Regions from separate parts of the Simiduia curdlanivorans genome, predicted to be linked through region 1. Evidence: predicted binding sites of a transcription regulator. Region 1 holds the regulator's gene; each other region holds the start of a gene.
What was found. The regulator sigma-54, encoded in region 1, starts transcription at its own class of promoters, with help from an activator protein. The targets are predictions, from matches to a motif close to TGGCACANNNNTTGCNNT.
Positions count from the first base shown of each region.

Region 1 (6,314 bases):
TTATTTCACTCGGTTGCATTTACCACCTCAATTGTTCACTTTTCGACCATGAACCTCGAAATCAAAGGCCCAAAAACAAAAACACCCCCAATAAAGGGGGTGCCAAGTTTACTGGTTTGCGCCGGCTATTGCACGGCTAACGCGCCTAAGACTTAGCCTGTGGCGCCTGAGCCCAAAGCTCGATAACTTTATCAACGTCACCGTTGTGCTGCTTAATAGCCTGGGCGAATTGGCTTCGAAAGGTTTTACCCAAGTTAATACCATTCAGAACCACGTTGATCAACTTCCACTCGCCCGAGCTTCTGTTTTTCGCCATGGTGTAATCAATGACTTGAATACCGGATGTAGTAGTCACCTCCTGACGCACAGCAACGCGATTTTGCCCCTGCGCTTCTGGGCCAAGCGGGGGAATATTCATCTCCGCTTCTACATAGCCCTTCATGCCTTTCGCATAGGTAGACACCAAGCTTTCACGAAAAACCGCTTCAAATCGGCCAACCTGATCTTTAGTGGCTGATTTTGCAGTATCGCCCATGACGACTTTTGCGATAAAACCAAAGTCGACCACTGGCTCTAAAATACTGCGCATTTCCTGCATCAGGGCCAGCCCTTCTGGGTCTGTTGCATCGCTGTGCTTGCGCACGGCAACCCGCAAATCATCGACCACTTTCACGACCACCTCGTGGGGGCCAACAGTAGATGCAGCAAAACCCACTTGCGTAGCCAATAAACTGCCCACAAACGCTAACTTTTTAATCCAACCCCACATACATCTTCCTCAAAATCAGTACTTGTTTCTCTCGCTCGCCCACAAACATCAGCAACTAAACGGTGAAAGCCTGCAGGCTCAATCCCCACATCAGCTAACACGGCATTGCTGACATTACGCGGTTAGCACTATACCATTACCCAATCTAAACTACCCACCATCTGTGACGAGCCGACACATGAGTCAGACAACAGCCTTTATCGAGGCGGGAAAGCGAACCGTAGCTATAGAGTCGCAAGCGGTGAGCGCGTTACAAGCACGCATCGACCAACAGTTTGTTAAAGCCTGTGAAATCATCTTGGCCTGTCAAGGGCGCGTCATCGTCACCGGCATGGGTAAATCCGGCCACATAGGTGGCAAGATGGCAGCCACCTTTGCCAGCACTGGCACCCCCGCCTTCTTCGTGCACCCGGGCGAAGCCAGCCATGGCGACTTAGGCATGGTCACAAAAAATGATGTGGTGATCGCCATCTCCAACTCGGGCAGCTCGGCCGAAGTGTTAACGCTGATACCGCTATTTAAGCGCATGCAAATCAACATCATTAGCATGACCGGCAACCCTAATTCGCCACTCGCACAAGCGGCCGACGTAAATTTAGATATCAGTATTAAAGAAGAGGCCTGTCCGCTCGATCTTGCCCCCACCTCATCAACCACGGTTACCCTGGTCATGGGCGATGCCCTCGCGGTGGCGCTATTGGAGGCGCGTGGGTTTACTAAAGAAGAGTTCGCCTTCTCTCACCCAGGCGGTGCCTTGGGTCGACGCCTACTTATTCGCGCCAGCGATCTGATGCACAGCGGCACCGAATTGCCAAAAGTGTCGCCCGACAGCCTACTCTCGTCAGCGTTGGTGGAGATGACTCGGACCGGTTTTGGTATGACTACCATCGTCGACAGCAACGATCAATTAATAGGCGTTTTCACCGACGGTGACCTGCGCCGCAATGTCGATCAGGGTATTAACCTTGCCACCGCCACCATGGCACAAGTCATGAACAAAAAGCCCAAGGCTATCAAGGCATCGCTCTTAGCAGCCGAAGCGCTAAACGTCATGGAGCAAAGAAAGATTACCGCCCTGGTGGTGGAGGATGACAACAATCATCCCGTGGGTTTGCTGCACATGCACGACATATTGCGTGCCGGAATCGTTTAGTTTTTAAGAGTTAACTCCATGACACAAGTTTTAAAAATTGCCCAATCCATTCGCCTACTGCTGCTCGATGTGGACGGCGTTTTAACCGACGGCAAGCTGTATTTCGATAACAGCGGCAACGAGATGAAAGCGTTCAACACGCAAGATGGCCACGGCATAAAACTGCTGCAAAAAACCGGGGTTAAAGTGGGCATCATCACCGGCCGCACCAGCGCACTGGTGGAGCGCCGAGCTAAAGATCTGGGCATTACTATTTTAATTCAAGGGCGCGAAGATAAATTTACCGCGCTACAAGAAATACTCGCCAGCCACTCTATCGCGCTAGAACAAATCGCTTTTATGGGCGACGATCACCCCGACCTAACCTGCATGGTTAAAGTGGGCCTCGCCATGACAACAGCAAACGCCCACCCGGATGTGGTAGCCCAAGCCCACTGGCAAAGTAGCCGCAACGGTGGCGAAGGCGCGGTGCGCGAGGCTTGCGACTACCTAATGAAATCTCAAGGTACACACCAAGACCTGCTCAATGTCTATTTAGGTAAAGACTAAAAGCATGGCAATACTAAAGAAATTACTGCCAATAATTATCGCCATTATGGTTGTTGTTTATCTGTTTAGTGTCGACAACCCGTCCAGCCGACTGTTCGATAAAGGCAGCGCTAAAGACCAACAAATGGCACCGGCTTTTTTTATTACCAACTTTATTAGCAAACAATACGATGTGAGCGGAAGCTTAAGCCAACACATCACCGGTGCGCGCGCCGATCACTTCCAACCCAAAGGCAAGGCGAGCGATCAAGACTACACCCTAATAGAAACCATAGAAGCCCAAATTTTCACGCACAACACCCGCCCTTGGCACATCACAGCCGATCAGGGGCGCGCGACAGAAAAAGGCCAGCAAGTTGAACTGATTGGCAACGTGCATTTATGGCAGGAAGATCCAGTCAAAGGCATAACGGAACTCTTTACCGATCGAATGATCTATTTTACTAAGCGTCAAATAGCCGATACCGACCAGCCGGTAAAAATCATTACACCGACGGGCACAACCACTGCAGTGGGTTTAACCGCTGACATGAAGGCCCAAACACTCACGCTTAAACACAAGGTAAGAGGAACCCATGCCCCTTATTAATACCGTTAAAGGTGCTGTTAAAAATACAACCATCCTAGCCTTGGCGCTGACCAGCGTTTTAAGTTACGGCCTACCCGAGGATCGCGACCAACCGATTCAGATCGAAGCCGACAAAGCAACGCAGGATCAAAATAAAGGCATCACTGTTTACACCGGCAACGTGCAAATGGATCAAGGTAGCATTCATATTGTTGCCGATAAAATTGTCATCCACAGCGCCGAGAAAAAAGTTAACCGCATTGTTGCCACCGGCGCGCCCGCGCACTTTCAACAAAAGCCGGCACTCGACAAAGAAGTGATTATTGCGCGCGGCAACACGCTCAAGTACGAGGTTGTAGAAGATAAATTAACCATCACTGAAAACGCGCAAGTTGAACAAGACGGCTCCATCGTGACGGGCGATATTATTAACTACGACATTCATCTCGCGCTGGTGGAAGCCGGCAGCCGAGACAGTAATAATTCCCGGGTAAAAATGATTCTTCAACCCCAGAAAAAAAACAGCGACGCGAAGGAATAGCATGGCTAAATTAAGTGCATTAAATTTGGCCAAAAGTTACAAGGGTCGGCGTGTCGTTATCGATGTGTCCATGGAGGTCAACAGCGGTCAAATCGTCGGCCTACTCGGCCCCAATGGGGCAGGCAAAACCACCTGTTTTTACATGATTGCGGGCCTGGTGGAAAATGACGCCGGGCGCGTATTAATCGACGATAAAAACCTGACGGGCATGCCCATCCACGGCCGCGCGCGCGCCGGTATCGGCTATCTACCCCAAGAAGCGTCCGTATTTCGCAAGCTCACCGTGGCCAACAATATTCTCGCCATACTGGAGACGCGCAAGGAGCTCAACCGCAAGCAACGCCTCGCACGCATGGAAGCATTGCTCGAAGAATTTCACATCACCCATATTCGAGACAGCCTAGGCATGGCACTTTCTGGCGGCGAGCGACGACGCGTAGAAATTGCACGGGCATTGGCCACTGAGCCGCAGTTTATTTTGCTGGACGAGCCCTTTGCTGGGGTAGACCCAATTTCCGTGGGCGACATTAAAAACATCATCAAACACCTCAAAGAACGCGGTATAGGCGTGCTTATTACCGATCACAATGTGCGCGAAACTCTCAGTATCTGCGAGAAAGCCTATATCGTCAGCGAGGGGCATATCATCGCAGAAGGCGACGCCAATACTGTGCTAGCCAACCAGCGAGTCCGCGAGGTTTATTTAGGTGATCAATTCACTCTCTAATTTTAATTTACCCTACGGCTCATAAAGGCATGGAGCTTGCTTGTCAATATTGCCTGAGCCCTGACGGATGACTACACTAAGACCATACCTCGGCGAAGTTGCGAGGCACTACCTTAAAGGATGTTAGTCATCAAACCATGAAGCCATCACTACAGCTCAAGCTAGGTCAACAACTGACCATGACGCCGCAGTTGCAGCAGGCCATCCGGCTGCTGCAGTTGTCCACCTTGGATTTGCAAGCGGAAATTCAGGAGGCGCTAGAATCCAACCCCATGCTCGAAATATCAGAGGGCGAAGACGGGGCACAGGACACAGAGGCCAGTAGCGATGTCAGCGAACCTAGCGACCCAGAATTTAACAGTGCCAAAGAATCTACCGAAACCAACCTACAAGAATTAAACACGCCGGAAACTTCACCCGATAACAACCAGTCCAATGAGATGGATAGTGACTGGAACAACGACATACCCGACGACCTGCCGGTCGACACCAACTGGGACGACATCTACACCTCCGGCCCAGCCAGCAGCGGTTCAGGCAGCGACGAAGACCGCGATTACGAGCGCGGCGATAGCACCGGCGAAAGCCTGCAGGAACACCTGCTGTGGCAGCTCAATTTAACCCCCATGAGCGACAGGGACAGAGTCATCGCCCTATCGATCATCGACGATATCGAACCGAGCGGCATGCTGGGCAACCCCATCGGCGACATAGCCGAGGGCCTCAATCAAGAACAGGAAATGCTCGAAGACCCGGTTGAACTGGACGAAGTGTTAGCGGTTCTCCATCGCATTCAACAGTTTGACCCGGTCGGTGTCGCCGGCCAAGACTTGGCCGAGTGCCTACTTATCCAACTGCGAACACTGCCAACTACTACACCTTTCCTAGATGCTGCTAAGCTTATTGTTAAGGATCATTTAGCGCTGTTAGGCAATCGCGATTACAAGCAACTGATGCGGCGCTGTAAACTTAAAGAAGCTGAGCTGGCAGAGGTAATCGGGTTAATTCAAACCCTAAACCCGCGCCCCGGCGAACAAATCGCACAGGCCGATACTGAATATGTTGTTCCAGATGTCTTTGTCAGTAAGAAGCAGGATCGCTGGTTAGTGGAACTTAACCCAGACATAGCGCCTAAAATACGCATTAACGCTGGTTACGCCTCGCTCGTCAAACGGGCAGATACCAGCCCAGATAACAACTTCATGCGCGACCATTTGCAAGAGGCGCGCTGGTTCCTCAAGAGCCTGCAAAGCCGCAACGAAACCCTGCTCAAGGTCGCCAGTTGCATCGTCGAAAAGCAAATGGGCTTTTTTGAATCCGGCCCCGAGGCCATGCGCCCTATGGTACTGCACGACATTGCAGAAGAAGTTGGCATGCACGAGTCCACCATCTCCCGCGTTACCACACAAAAGTATATGCACACCCCGCGGGGCATCTTCGAGCTGAAATACTTTTTCTCCAGCCACGTCAGCACGGATGCGGGTGGAGAGTGCTCATCCACCGCGATTCGCGCCATTATTAAGAAGCTGGTGGCGGCTGAGAATCCGAAAAAACCCTTAAGCGACAGTAAAATCACCACCCTGCTTGAAGAGCAAGGCATTCAGGTAGCGCGCAGAACTATCGCTAAATACCGAGAGTCATTGGGCATTGCAGCATCCAATGAACGCAAGAGATTGATCTAAACGCTAGATCAAGCAACACCGCTACACCCTAGTTTTAGGCGCCCAGCTTTGGGGTTTGCACCAAAAAAGGGCAGTTGACAGCAAAAGCAGCGACACAAAGGAGCAGCCGAATGCAAATAAATATCAGCGGACACCACCTAGACCTGACCGACGCCATAAAAGATTACGTCCATGCAAAGCTGGAAAAGCTCGAGCGACACCACGACCGAATAACCAGTATCAACACCATACTAAGTGTTGATAAACTACAGCAAAAGGCGGAAGCGACAGTACACGTCAGTGGCGCTGAATTTTTCGCTGATTCAGAGTCTCAGGATCTCTATGC
Region 1 covers NZ_JAUFQG010000004.1:1,992,346-1,998,659, reverse strand. Annotated here, with positions in the region: gene QWY82_RS08920 (BolA family protein) at 1-19, opposite strand, end outside; gene QWY82_RS08915 (MlaC/ttg2D family ABC transporter substrate-binding protein) at 146-769, opposite strand; gene QWY82_RS08910 (KpsF/GutQ family sugar-phosphate isomerase) at 948-1,922, shown strand; gene QWY82_RS08905 (KdsC family phosphatase) at 1,941-2,471, shown strand; gene lptC (LPS export ABC transporter periplasmic protein LptC) at 2,476-3,060, shown strand; gene lptA (lipopolysaccharide transport periplasmic protein LptA) at 3,047-3,580, shown strand; gene lptB (LPS export ABC transporter ATP-binding protein) at 3,582-4,307, shown strand; gene QWY82_RS08885 (RNA polymerase factor sigma-54) at 4,445-5,989, shown strand; gene hpf (ribosome hibernation-promoting factor, HPF/YfiA family) at 6,100-6,314, shown strand, end outside.

Region 2 (6,314 bases), 490 kb from region 1:
TGCTTCGGTAAGGACAGCTCACGCAAGGTATTAAGATGCACCAAACTCTCGAGCACTTGATCATCATCAACGCCGAAATCAATCAAGCAAGCTATCTCATCAACACCGGCTCGCTTTAAACGCTCAATAAGCGGCAGGCAACTCTGCGGTGTACCGAATACGCCTGCCGTTTCAAAATAACGGTCGAAGGCATGATCCAAGAGCGCATCGAGATCTTCGCTTGTTAAACTATTTGCGTCAAAACTGGGGTCAGTGGCAGCGCTCTTCGAGGGCTGTCGAAACGCCGGAAACGCCCAAGGAGCAATTTTAACTAGATCGAAAGATGTTTTTAAATACTGACAAAAAGGCTCGCGAACAATCTCCCGAACCTCGTCGACATCAACACCAAGGAAGGTGTGAACCATTACCGAAACAATACCATCACCTTGGTGACCATTGCGTCGCCGCCCCTCACGATAAGCTGCGATTTTAGCCTGAATATCCTCAATACTTTGGCCAAGTAGATTGGTCAAAATATTAAAGCCACCCTCGCCCGCTTGGCGGAAAGTATCTACATTACCGGCGGTGGTTATCCATATCGGCGGCTCCTTTTGCACTGGCTCTGGATAAACTCTGGCGTTAAATGGCTTTCCTTCGCCGCTAATCATGGCGACAGATTTTCCAGCCCAAAGGTCGCGAACTTTATCAATGCTATCAAACATGATTTGCTTGCGGTTTTCAAAATTCTCGGGCTGCAAGGTGAAATCATTGGCATGCCACCCGGACGCGAAAGAAAAGCCTACCCGACCACCTGAAATATTGTCGACTACAGACCACTCTTCAACCACCCGCACAGGATTATGCAGGGGTAAAACAATACTGCCAGCTCGTATAGCGACATTGGTGGTCACCGCCGCGATCGCAGCACTTGTGACAGAAGGATTTGGATAGAGCCCGCCAAACAGGTGAAAGTGTCGCTCTGGTGTCCAGACGGAAGAGAAGCCATGCGTATCGGCAAACTTCGCCCCTTCTAACAATAATTTATAGCGGTTATTGTTGGCAGAAGGGCCTGCGTCACTGGAGAAATAGAAGAGGCCAACATCCATGTGCCGAGCCTCTGTAGACGCAGAGACAGAGGCTAGAGACGGCGCCTCATCCTCCTGAATAACTACTTTAAAACCACGGCTCAAGGTCCAAAAAATTTCCAGCACAGAAATATCAAATGAGATACTCGTGACCGCAAGCCAAACACCCGGCTCACCTTGGTAATCCAACGTATCGTCCATGCCAGCAAAGAAATTCATGACATTTCGGTGCTCGATCATGACACCTTTCGGCCTACCAGTTGAGCCGGAGGTATAGATAACATAGGCCAAATTATTAGGGCTCATATCCACCGGCGCTAGCGTTGCGCCAACACCGCCTACTGAGTCAGAAGCCACCTGATCCACACAGCAGATATGCGCACGGTTATTGGGCAGTTCATCGCGCAAACGAGAGTGCGTGATAAGTATTGGCAAATTCGCATCATCAACCATCAACGCAATGCGATCCCGAGGATAGTGAGGATCAAGGGGTACATAAGCAGCGCCGGCTTTTAAGATCGCCAACAAACCGATCACCATCTCGATTGAACGATGTAGAAAAACGCCAACAAGGACGTCGGGCTTGGCCCCCGCGGCTTGCAGTTTTATCGCCAACTGAGTAGCGCGTTGATCGAGTTCTCGATAGCTAAGGTGGTTTTCTTTGAAGACTAAAGCCACCGCCTCGGGTCTCAGCTGAGCCTGAGCTTCAATAAGTTGATGTACACAGTGCGCGGCATCGTAAGGTCGCTGGGTTTGATTCCACTCGAGAAGCAGTTGGTTTTTCTCGCTCTCGCTAATCATCGGCAAATCATTAAGCGCCAACAGCGGATTGGCGATAGCCTGGGTCAAAAAGACCTTGAACCCCGCCTGTACACGACTAACCACCGGTGCCGGCAAAAGTTCATTATTAAAGCGCCACCGGTAGCCATTGCCGCCTTGCGGCACAACCAAAACCAATGCATCGCCCAACTCAGGGGGCTCTACAACACCCGCGTCTGCAATGACCACTGAAACAGGTAATTGCACCGGCACCACATCAGGCTGCCTGGCAAAAACATCGCGCGTATAAAACCCTTTTGCCTTAGCCGCACCCAAAAGATCCGCGAGATTTTTAACCAACACACCTATCTTGTTGGTGCCATCCAGGCTAGCCCGAAACGGAATGCGCCGACAAAATAGTTGATCGAATTCGATCTGCGCCGACGCCATTGACGGGTAAGCCAAGCCGATATCAAAAGCGCTTTCACCGGCTAAACGCGTCAAAAAACAATAATACAGTGCCGCGAAAATAATCGACGGCTCAAGCTCAGGAAAACTTGCCGTTAGCTGTTCCTGCTGTTGGCTGGATAGCAGTTCTACTGATTCAGAATACTGCGACGCAACCTGCTCTTGAACCTGTTCGGGAAAAAGAAACGGCTCGGCCTGGGCAAGGCGCGTCAACCAATAAGGCTCGTTTAGTCCCGCCTGCTGATAAGCCGCATGGATCGAGGCGCTCACGGCTACCTCCACCAGCGGCAACTGCGCCCCGGTAGTGAGATGTATGTCAACCGCTAACTGCCCCGCCGCGATTAATGTCGCATCGTGCAGCAGCAAAGTTTTGAGCTGAACAATACCGCCCGTTACTGCGACATCCACACCGCTGGCATCGATACTTACGATGGCACCCACTGGCGCAGTATGAGCAAAGGTACGAAACCCGGCCTCAGCGATCGAATAAAATCGGCGGCCGATTAACACCTTAGGTAAAGCCATGGGGTTCGCATCGGGCATGTAGCTCAACGATCGTAGCAGCGCACTAATTTTTTGCCCTGGCTGAGACCAATCAATAATGGCATTAGGGCGCCTAGCACGAGGAAATACCGTGCGCGCCGTTAAATCCTGTGACCGGAAGGTTGGCCTGTCTTCTGCCAGCTCTTGGATCAGCTCGATAAAGGTTTCGCGCGCCTTGGTAAAACATTTAACGTTTAAACTAAATGCTGTTTCGCCGGCTTCTATTGGAAATTCGACCTGCTTAAGAATTCTACCGGCGTCGAACTCTGTATTCATTTCATGCCAAGTAACACCAAATGTTGATTCCTGATTGGCAATAGCCCAAGAGGTCACATGCAAACCGGCATAGCGAGGCAAAGGTGCATCGTGGAAATTAATGGCGAGTTTTGTTGGCATCGCCAACAATCTAGCTGAAATTTTATTTAGGTTGATGACGCTAAATAGATAGGCAAATTCCCTCTGCTCAAGAAAAGACTCAACATCGCCCGAAGCCTCGATAACAGGAATATTATGAGCCTCGGCCCACGCCCTAAGCTCGGCGCTGTCAGAAACGATGGCTTGAATGCGATGAGATGCAGCCAGCAATAGTTGAGCACACACCAAAGTCAACTTACCGTTGCCAATAATGCTGCACGTAAAGGGATTAGCTATATTCGTTACTTGGGTCAAGATTCCATCCTTAATCAACTGCGACCATGAACCTTTTATGGTCAGAATTCCCTTAACTGAGTCGCAATGCCTTTAATCTCGCACCACGAACACTCGTTTGGGCCTACCTCACTGAGGTTCAGATTTTGTTGCCATCCGTTCCGGCGCACCCACACTTAACATCAGGATAGGATAACAGCAAGCAACCACAGCACGCCTGCTTAGTATCAGACAACTTAACGGCTCTAGCACACATCCAATCAAGCAAGCAAAGTAACCGAATTGGCGCCTCAGTCTCTGGTATGAGGTATTCTCTGATTAAAACATTATTCGTACAAGCAGGGCTCAGCAAACTTCCGCAGGCAAACCTCGCCCCAACGTTCAAGCATCCCACTCAAGGCTCCACCCTCGCGCCCCGCCATCCGGCGAACTACCGGCATTAGGCCGCACAACGCCGAAATACTTTACACACCTATAAGCGGCGCTGCCGTAAGGTGCTTCATCATTTTAGACTCCAAACCGTCCACCCAATAGCTTACCTAAATTCCATTCAACCCAGCGTAAACATAATGGCATGGCCACCAAAACGCGTTTGGCCGAAACGGGTTCAACCAAATATAGAAACCACTTTTCAATAACCACCCACTACCAACAAGCCACAAGGCCGCATATGCCGAACTCAACCCAACAAACGCCACCCACAACACACTGTCGACTTTATTTACATCAGGCAAGTGCGAAGGGTAATGAAATTACAAAAAACACATAGAAATCATAAGCTTAAGTGACATGGCACACTACATGCTTATTACTGCGAGAAACTCAACAACTGATACTCGTCACTCGGCAGCATGTTAAGCACGCTAAGACACTGAAGTATTTTCACAGGAAGGATTCCGATGCAAATCACATTGAAAGCGACCCTCATCAGCTGCGCACTTTTAGTCATCCCGGCGCTAACCAACGCTTCCGTTATCGTAAATTACAACGCAGATGCGGTTGCTGGCCAGGCAGCATTCATTAGTTCATTAAGTGGCCCAGTGGTAGTAGAAAACTTTGACGGCCTAGCTGACGCCTCTGCCGCGAACGGTGGCAGTCATCAAAACAGCTGGGAAAGCCACGCTGCAAGCTATGCCACCAACGTTGGCACCTTCAGCTTAGTAACTGCCGGCCAAGGCGGCTCCAACCTGTACAACAACCACATCATGATCGAAAGCGCTGCGACGGGCGAATATGGCAGAGAAACACTGTCAACCTACGATCGCGACCTGTGGCTAGACAGTAACGATGCGCGCGAAATTTCTTGGGCTTTTGATAACCCACAAACCAATGGCATGAATGCCTTTGGCTTTTTGATCGCAGATGCTGCCGACGTTGGCGCAACACTTAAATTATTGTTTGAAGACAATAGCCAATCGGACAGTTTTACCATTTCGCCCTATTTGCAGAGTGGTAACTTAGGTTACGTATCGGTTAGCAGCAGCATGAACATCATTGGCGCGACACTTAGCTTTATCAACAGCAAAGGGAATGATGGCTGGGGCATTGACGATATCGTTGTTGGCCGGCTACCAGAACCAGGCTCGATATTGCTGCTTGCACTCGGTCTATTAAGTTTGGGCATTGCCAGAAAGCAAGCGGCCCGCTAGCTATAACCGCGCCAGCACTCTGCTGGCGCGCTCTACTGCCCCCAATCTGGAAGTTACAAGTCATATTCGTTAGAATCAGCCAATACACTATTAGTTGATTAGCACATGGACGTTATGAGTTTAGTGATTTCCCGCATTCTGAAGTGCGAGCTGCTCGTTTCTTACAATACCTCAGCTCATTCAGCACCTATCACAGCAGCTCTCATTATACTACTCTCAGCATTCCAAGCCGGCTGCATGCACCCCCCAATTACCCAACAAATCAGCGCCAGAGCAAATAGGAGCAAATTAGCTTGATTGGCCCGCGCATTGACAATATTAAAGAGATACTAATCAGAAAGAGATTAAATTTTATAATTTATCTCGCTATCTTAGTTACCGTGGCTCTTTGCTACCCTACACTTAAAAGCTTGGGAAGCCATTGGACAAAATGGGACCAAGCACTTAGTCATGCCCTACCAACACTGGCTATGCTGGCACACTTTCTATGGCGCCTTAGTTTTAAAGCTGAAACGCCGAACAACAATATAAAACATCCAACACCATGGCTGCCGCTGTTAGCGTTAGGCTGCAGCTCGCTTTGTTGGTTTTTATTCCAGATCAATAGAATTGAACTTTTGTCAGCCATCTTCTGGCTAGCGCTGATCGGGTTTTACATTGCCGCTTGCTTTTCATGGAAAAGTTTTAAGCAGTTGGCGCCCACCCTTGCACTTTTACTATTCGTCATACCTATTTGGCCGCAACTAACCAACACCTTGGTCTCCTTAAGTGGCTTTGTTGTTAGCAAGTTGATCAGTGCGCTTCAGATTCCAGCCTTTATTGAAAACAATACAATCCAAATACCGAGCGGCTTGATTGTTATTGCAGACGGATGCTCCGGCCTCCGGTATTTAGTCATTGCCGTGCTCTTAGCCTACATCATAGGTCTGCTTAACCGATCCTCATTAAAACAAAATACATGGCTAATACTATGTAGTATTGCATTGGCACTTTTTGCCAACTGGGTAAGAATCTTTATCCTGATACTTATCGGTTACCACACAGAGATGCAAAGTAACCTCATGCATGACCACGAACTGTTCGGGTGGGCGGTATTTGGCGCGTTCATGTTGCCAGCGCTCTACTTTGCACCCATGGTTCAACACACTAAGCCACATGTCATTCATATGGAGATGGGCTCACC
Region 2 covers NZ_JAUFQG010000004.1:1,501,298-1,507,611, reverse strand. Annotated here, with positions in the region: gene QWY82_RS06805 (MupA/Atu3671 family FMN-dependent luciferase-like monooxygenase) at 1-3,503, opposite strand, end outside; gene QWY82_RS06800 (PEP-CTERM sorting domain-containing protein) at 4,382-5,131, shown strand; gene xrt (exosortase) at 5,425-6,314, shown strand, end outside.
Region 2: QWY82_RS06800 (PEP-CTERM sorting domain-containing protein) is a predicted target of sigma-54. The motif match lies at 4,273-4,290, and genes of this name have one in related genera.

Region 3 (6,314 bases), 130 kb from region 1:
AAGCGTGACGATATTTTCCATTTCACTGTCCATCCATTGACCAGTGGAGTGCGTGGAGCCAATAGACTTGCGCTCCGTGCAGCGTTATTGAGGAAGTTTCGCCCTGGCTGGGCTGGCATTCCCCGACTCATTGTATGGCTGTCCTAGCCAAACCCTTCAATTGCGGTGAGATAATACAATTGTCCGAACATTTTTTAGTTGAAACACTTATTCAACTGAACAAGGCGTTTGTTTAGAAAAATCAGAGGACAATATACTAGACCTATTGGTTAAAAAACGCACTAATACTTAATATGTATTTTTTCTGAGAAGCCGGTCTGATTTAAATTAATAAATGCACTAAAAGAGATGGCTGGATATGTATTTTAGTTGTAATGCGCCGTATTTTTTGGTGCCGCCAAGTCCTATGCGCTGAATTAGGGACCGTTTCGCCTTGGTGGCGCTATGAATATGCTGGGTTTTGTTTGCGTTAGTTTGCGCTGGGGCGATTAAGGTTTTTAGCTGAGCCTATATTTCTGCAAGATAGCCAAGTCTTCGCGCATAAATGGTGCGCGCCGGCCTAGAAAGGAGGCAAGCAGGGCGCAATGTGTACTTTTTTGAAGCCTTATTAGGGTCTGAAAAAGCCAAAGGCCCGGTTTTCGCTAGGCTTCTTGGTTTAGGCACGAAACCTGCAATCACTTCTGTGACTTTCATAATCCTGGGGTGGAGAAACATATGGCTTATATAGAACCTAGCGAGTTTGCAACCAAGATGGTTGATTCTGGCGAACAAAAAATATTTATGTCGACCAAAGATACGCTCGTGCGTGCATTTATGGCCGGCGCGATTCTTGGCCTAGCGGCATTTTTTGCGATAACGGTTATCGTTAAAACCGGTTCGCCATTGGTGGGGGCGATGTTATTCCCGGTAGGTTTTATCATGTTGTATTTGATGAAATTCGACTTATTGACCGGCGTGTTTACCTTAGTGCCATTGGCCTTACTCGATAAAAGACCAGGCTGTAACATGAGCCAAATGCTTCGCAATTGGGGTTTGGTTTTTGTCGGAAATTTTGCCGGTGCTCTCACCGTTGCCTTTTTTGCGTCCTTCATTTTAACCTATGGCTACAATACCGATGGCGGTGAGTTGGCGGCAAAGGTGAGTAGTATTGGCGAGTCGCGTACCTTGGGTTATCAAGCCCACGGTATTGATGGTTGGTTCACCATCTTTATTCGCGGTATGTTGTGTAACTGGATGGTTTCCATGGGAGTTGTGGGTGCTATGATTTCAACCTCTGCAACGAGCAAGATCATTGCAATGTGGATGCCGGTTATGCTGTTCTTCTTTATGGGTTTTGAACACTCCATCGTCAATATGTTCCTATTTCCATTCTCTATGATTATGGGCGGCGAATTTACCGTTATGGACTATTTGGTTTGGAACGAAATTCCCACAGCGCTTGGCAATCTCGTGGGCGGGTTTTTATTGGTGGGCTTACCGCTTTACTGGACCCATGTAAAAACCAACCCAGAGCGCAAATTGGCAAAATCGCCAACCGATATTGGTTTAGCGTAATCGATTTCCTATTCAGACAATGGAGCCCCATCTAAGTCGATGGGGTTTTTTATGAAAAATCAATTGCGGGTAACTATTGGCCAGTACTCCTGTGCGGGTAAAAAGTCCGTTAATCAAGATTTTTATGGTGCATTGACGCCTAATCAACCCCAACTCACCGCTAAAGGTATTGCCGTCGCCCTTGCCGATGGCATTAGTAGCAGTAACGTTAGCCAAATCGCCAGTGAGACGGCGGTGAAAATGTTTTTGCAAGATTATTACAGTACGCCTGACGCTTGGTCTGTGAGAAAATCGGGTCAACGTGTGTTAGAGGCGGTTAACTCTTGGCTTTATGCCCAAACGCAGCAGTGCGAATTTCGATTCAATAGAGATAAGGGCTATATTTGCACGTTTAGTGGCATGGTGTTCAAGTCGCATCAGGTGCATATTTTCCATGCCGGTGATTCGCGTATCTACCGCCTAGCGGGTAAGCAGCTAGAGCAATTAAGCACGGATCATCGCCGCATAGTGTCGTCCGAGGTAAGTTACTTGACCCATGGTTTGGGGATCGATAAGCGCCTAGATTTTAGCTACCAATGCCAGCCGCTCAATCAGGGCGATATGTTTCTCCTCGCCACCGACGGCGTTTACGAGTGGCTAACAAATGATGCCATTGCAAGAGGTATATCCGAAGCGTTAACGGCGCAGCAGGATGATCTCGATAGCGTGGCAAAGGCGTTAGTTGAACAAGCCCTGCGAGCTGGTAGCCTGGATAACCTGACACTACAAATTATCCTTGTTAAACAATTGCCTGACCCCAGTTTGCAAGAGCTGCATGCACACGCCAATCACCTAGCGCCGGCACCGAGTTTACAGCCGAGAATGCAATTTGACGGCTATAAAATACTGCGTGAAATCTATATCAGTAGCCGCAGTCATGTTTATCTCGCCGAAGACCTAGACACTAAAGAAAAGGTTGCGCTCAAAATCCCGTCGGCCGAAATGCGCAATAATGAGGCCTATTTGGAAGCCTTCTTCATGGAAGAGTGGATTGCCAATCGGCTCAATAATGCCCACGTTTTAAAGGCGGTTAAACCGACGCGACAGCGACATTACCGCTATACCGTGACTGAGTACCTAGAAGGTAAAACCTTGGCGCAGTGGATAATTGATAATCCTAAACCAAGTATCGGTAGCGTAAGGGCTATAGTGCGGCAAATTGCTAAGGGCTTGCAGGCGTTTCATCGCCAGGAAATGGTGCATCAGGATTTAAGGCCTTATAACGTGATGATCGATGAAGTCGGGGTTGTAAAAATTATTGATTTTGGTGCAACCAAAGTTGCAGGTATTACCGAAATTACCGGTGTAGACGACGGTATAGTGGGTACTGCGCAATATACTGCGCCCGAGTATTTTTTAGGTTTGCCCGGTACCAGTCGGTCGGATATTTTCTCGCTCGGTGTCATTACCTACCAAATGTTGTGTGGCGAATTGCCCTATGGCATCGGTGTGTCTAAGGCGCGCAGTTTGCGCGAGCAGCGCCGACTTAGCTATAGGCCTATGCATCGACAGGATGCGAGCCTACCGGAATGGCTCGACTATGCCATCAGCAAAGCGGTTCACGTTAATCCGCAAAAGCGCTATCAAGACGTTGCGGAGTTTGTCTACGAACTGGAGCACCCGAATGCCAACTTTATGCGTCGAGCAAAGCCGCCCTTGTTAGAGCGAGATCCGGTGCTGTTTTGGCAGGGGCTGAGTTTGTTATTGTTGTGTTTATTGTTATGGCAGGTGAGCCATGCGTTGTGATGCTTGAGCGGCAAGGTGCGAAGCGCCACCGCTCAAAGACTTGAATGTGTATTACCAGGCCTTGTAGGGTAGAAATTTTCCGTTCATGGTAACCACCACCCGATCACCTTTCGGGTTCTCCTCTTTGTCTACCTCTAGGCTGAAGTCGATGGCGCTCATAATGCCGTCGCCGAACTTTTCTTGAATAACTTCTTTGAGTGTTTCGCCATAAACACCCACCACTTCATATAAACGATAAATAAGCGGATCTTGCGGAATGGATTGATCCCACGTTTTGGTTGGGTATTCCATCAAGCTAGCCATGGCTGCATCGGGTAGATTCAATAGCGCGCATAATTTTTGCGCTGGCTCTTTGCTCATGCTATTCATGCCCAAACAGGCGGATGTGACCCAAACGGTAGACGCGCCAAGCTCTGCGGCAATGGACTCCCAAGATAAGCCCTTTGATTTTTTCGCCAATATAATGGCTTCAACTAGGTCAATTTTTTTCATCGAGTTAGCTCCAAGTGATAGCTATGCTTAAAATAGAAAATTTTCAATCGCCCTTGGCTAAGAGCAATTACTATGCCATGGAAAATTTCGGGTAGATTGAATGCGCTGACCGTAATGGCGAGAGCTTGGCTAACTAGTCAGCACTAAGCCTGCGCTAAGGAGCAGCATGCACTTACAGTTGAGGGATTATTTGCACTAGATTTGTGCTACTGCTCGAAAGACGGTGCCGGTGTGGAGCCTGCTAGTAACCGGATGGCTGCGTAACTTAGCAGGCACACCTGACGAAGGATGCTACCTAGGTTGCGAATTGCTCGCGTAGTATGTTTTTCTGAACCTTGCCCATGGCGTTGCGCGGCAGAGTAGCAACGAACTCGACCCGCTTGGGAACTTTGAAATTGGCCAGCTGGGTTTTGCAATGCTGGATAATATGTTCGGCACTTGGCGCTTGGCCATCGGCTACAATCACGGCCAAAACGGCTTCGCCAAAGTCGGCATGGGGCACCCCAATCACTGCCGATTCCAGAACACCTGGCATGTCGTCTATCACCAGTTCGATTTCTTTCGGGTAAACATTCAAGCCGCCACAAATAATTAAATCTTTCGCCCGCCCGACAATGGATAGATAACCGTCTGTGTCTATAACGCCTTTATCGCCGGTATTAAAAAATCCGTCGGCGGTGAAATCTTCGGCGGTCTTTTCTGGCATACGCCAATAGCCAGAAAAAACGTTTGCACCTTGCACCTGTATATTGCCTATGTCGCCGTTTGATAGTGTTTGTCCAGTGTCATCGACTATGCGTACCGTCACGCCGGGCAGGGCTGGCCCTACCGTGCCGGCGCGGCGTTCGCCGTTTAATGGGTTGGATGTGTTCATGCCGGTTTCTGTCATGCCGTAGCGTTCAAGAATGGCGTGACCGGTGCGGGATTGAAATTCGACAAAGGTTTCAGCCAATAGCGGTGCCGAGCCAGAGGTGAAAAGGCGTATGCTTTTACAGCTTTGCGATCCAAAAGCGGGATTGTTAAGCAGACGCGTGTAGTAGGTTGGAACACCCATCATTACAGTGCAATCGGGTAGCGCCGTCACCGCCGCTTGATCGCGAAAGCCGCTATGCCAGGCCATGCTGGCACCGCTCATTAACACACAGCTGAGTGCAACGAATAAACCGTGCACGTGATAAATAGGTAGCATGTGTAACAGATGATCTGCCGCGCTAAAGCCCCAAGCCTGTACCAGTGTCTGCGCGTTTTTACGCAAGTTATCGTGGCTTAGCATGATGCCTTTGGGTTTACCGGTGGTGCCCGATGAATAGAGCAGTGCGGCCATGTCAGTACCGATGCGCTGGGCAATATCGGCGCTGCTGCTTTCGTTGGCTGCGCCTTCCATAAGGCTGCCGGAGCCATCGGCGTCGAGTGTGAGCAGCGCTTTAACGCACTCGGTCGGCATAACGGCACTTAGCAAGTCTGTGGCTTGGCTATCGCACACAATCAGTGTTGGCTCGGCATTGGTTAGAAAGTAGCTAAGCTCAGCGGTTGTGTAGGCGGTGTTGAGCGGGTGATACACCAAGCCTGCGCGCAAGCAGGCCAAGTAAAGAAATAAGTTTTCCACTGATTTCGTCACTTGCACGGTGACTCTGTCGCCCGCCTTGGCGCCGAGTTTTAACAAACTATTAGCAATGCGCGCTGATGCTTGTTCGGCCTCGCCGTAGCTGACGGTTCGGCCCTCGGGTGTACACAACAGCCGGGTGCTTTTGTCGGTGGGAAAGTGCTGTTGAAAATGTGCGTAGAGGTTGGCGTTGTCAGTCATAGGTGATCGCTGTGGCGGCAGATTAAAAATTAACGTTCTAAGGGCGCTATATTAACATCTCACAGGAGGATGGCACTTACTTAAGAACAGGAACCCAGTATCTATGTGGGGTTCACACTGCATCACTCATCTACTGCCTGAATCGTCGATACTTTGGTAAATCTATATCACTGCGTTGGTGGTTTGTGCATTTTCTTTTTACGCGAGCCGTAGTGTAACGGAGACCACGCGTATTTTGCGTCATAGTAAACGAACCAAAAGAAACGCTCCCCGGCTACACGCCCTGCGGGTTGTGGTCTCAGTCACATCCATGTGACTGCCCCTTCGGGCGCTGACGCGGACCAAATCGCTCCAGACGATTAGTCACTCCGGGCGAATTTTTGTTGTCGCCGGCGACCCGCCTTACCCTCAAGGGGCACCGAGGTCCATGCGGAACACCGCTCACCGCTGCGCAAGGGGCCCCAAGATCGCGGCTTCGTAGCTATTTTTAGGGTATTATAATTCCCAAAAATTTTTCTATTAATGTCAAATATAATACCCATTGTTCATTGGCTTTATCGCTTGAGTAAGTCGTATTCACCTCACAGGCGCTATTGCCGACCACCAGACCTTTGAATGATTGCGGCCCACGCAGGCGGTGTGTGATCTATCGTCCGATAAACTCGGCTTCCTTTTTGTC
Region 3 covers NZ_JAUFQG010000004.1:1,867,241-1,873,554, forward strand. Annotated here, with positions in the region: gene QWY82_RS08345 (AfsR/SARP family transcriptional regulator) at 1-21, opposite strand, end outside; gene QWY82_RS08350 (formate/nitrite transporter family protein) at 715-1,554, shown strand; gene QWY82_RS08355 (bifunctional protein-serine/threonine kinase/phosphatase) at 1,606-3,339, shown strand; gene cynS (cyanase) at 3,391-3,831, opposite strand; gene QWY82_RS08365 (malonate--CoA ligase) at 4,127-5,635, opposite strand; gene QWY82_RS08370 (enoyl-CoA hydratase/isomerase family protein) at 6,282-6,314, opposite strand, start outside.
Region 3: cynS (cyanase) is a predicted target of sigma-54. The motif match lies at 3,892-3,909, and genes of this name have one in related genera.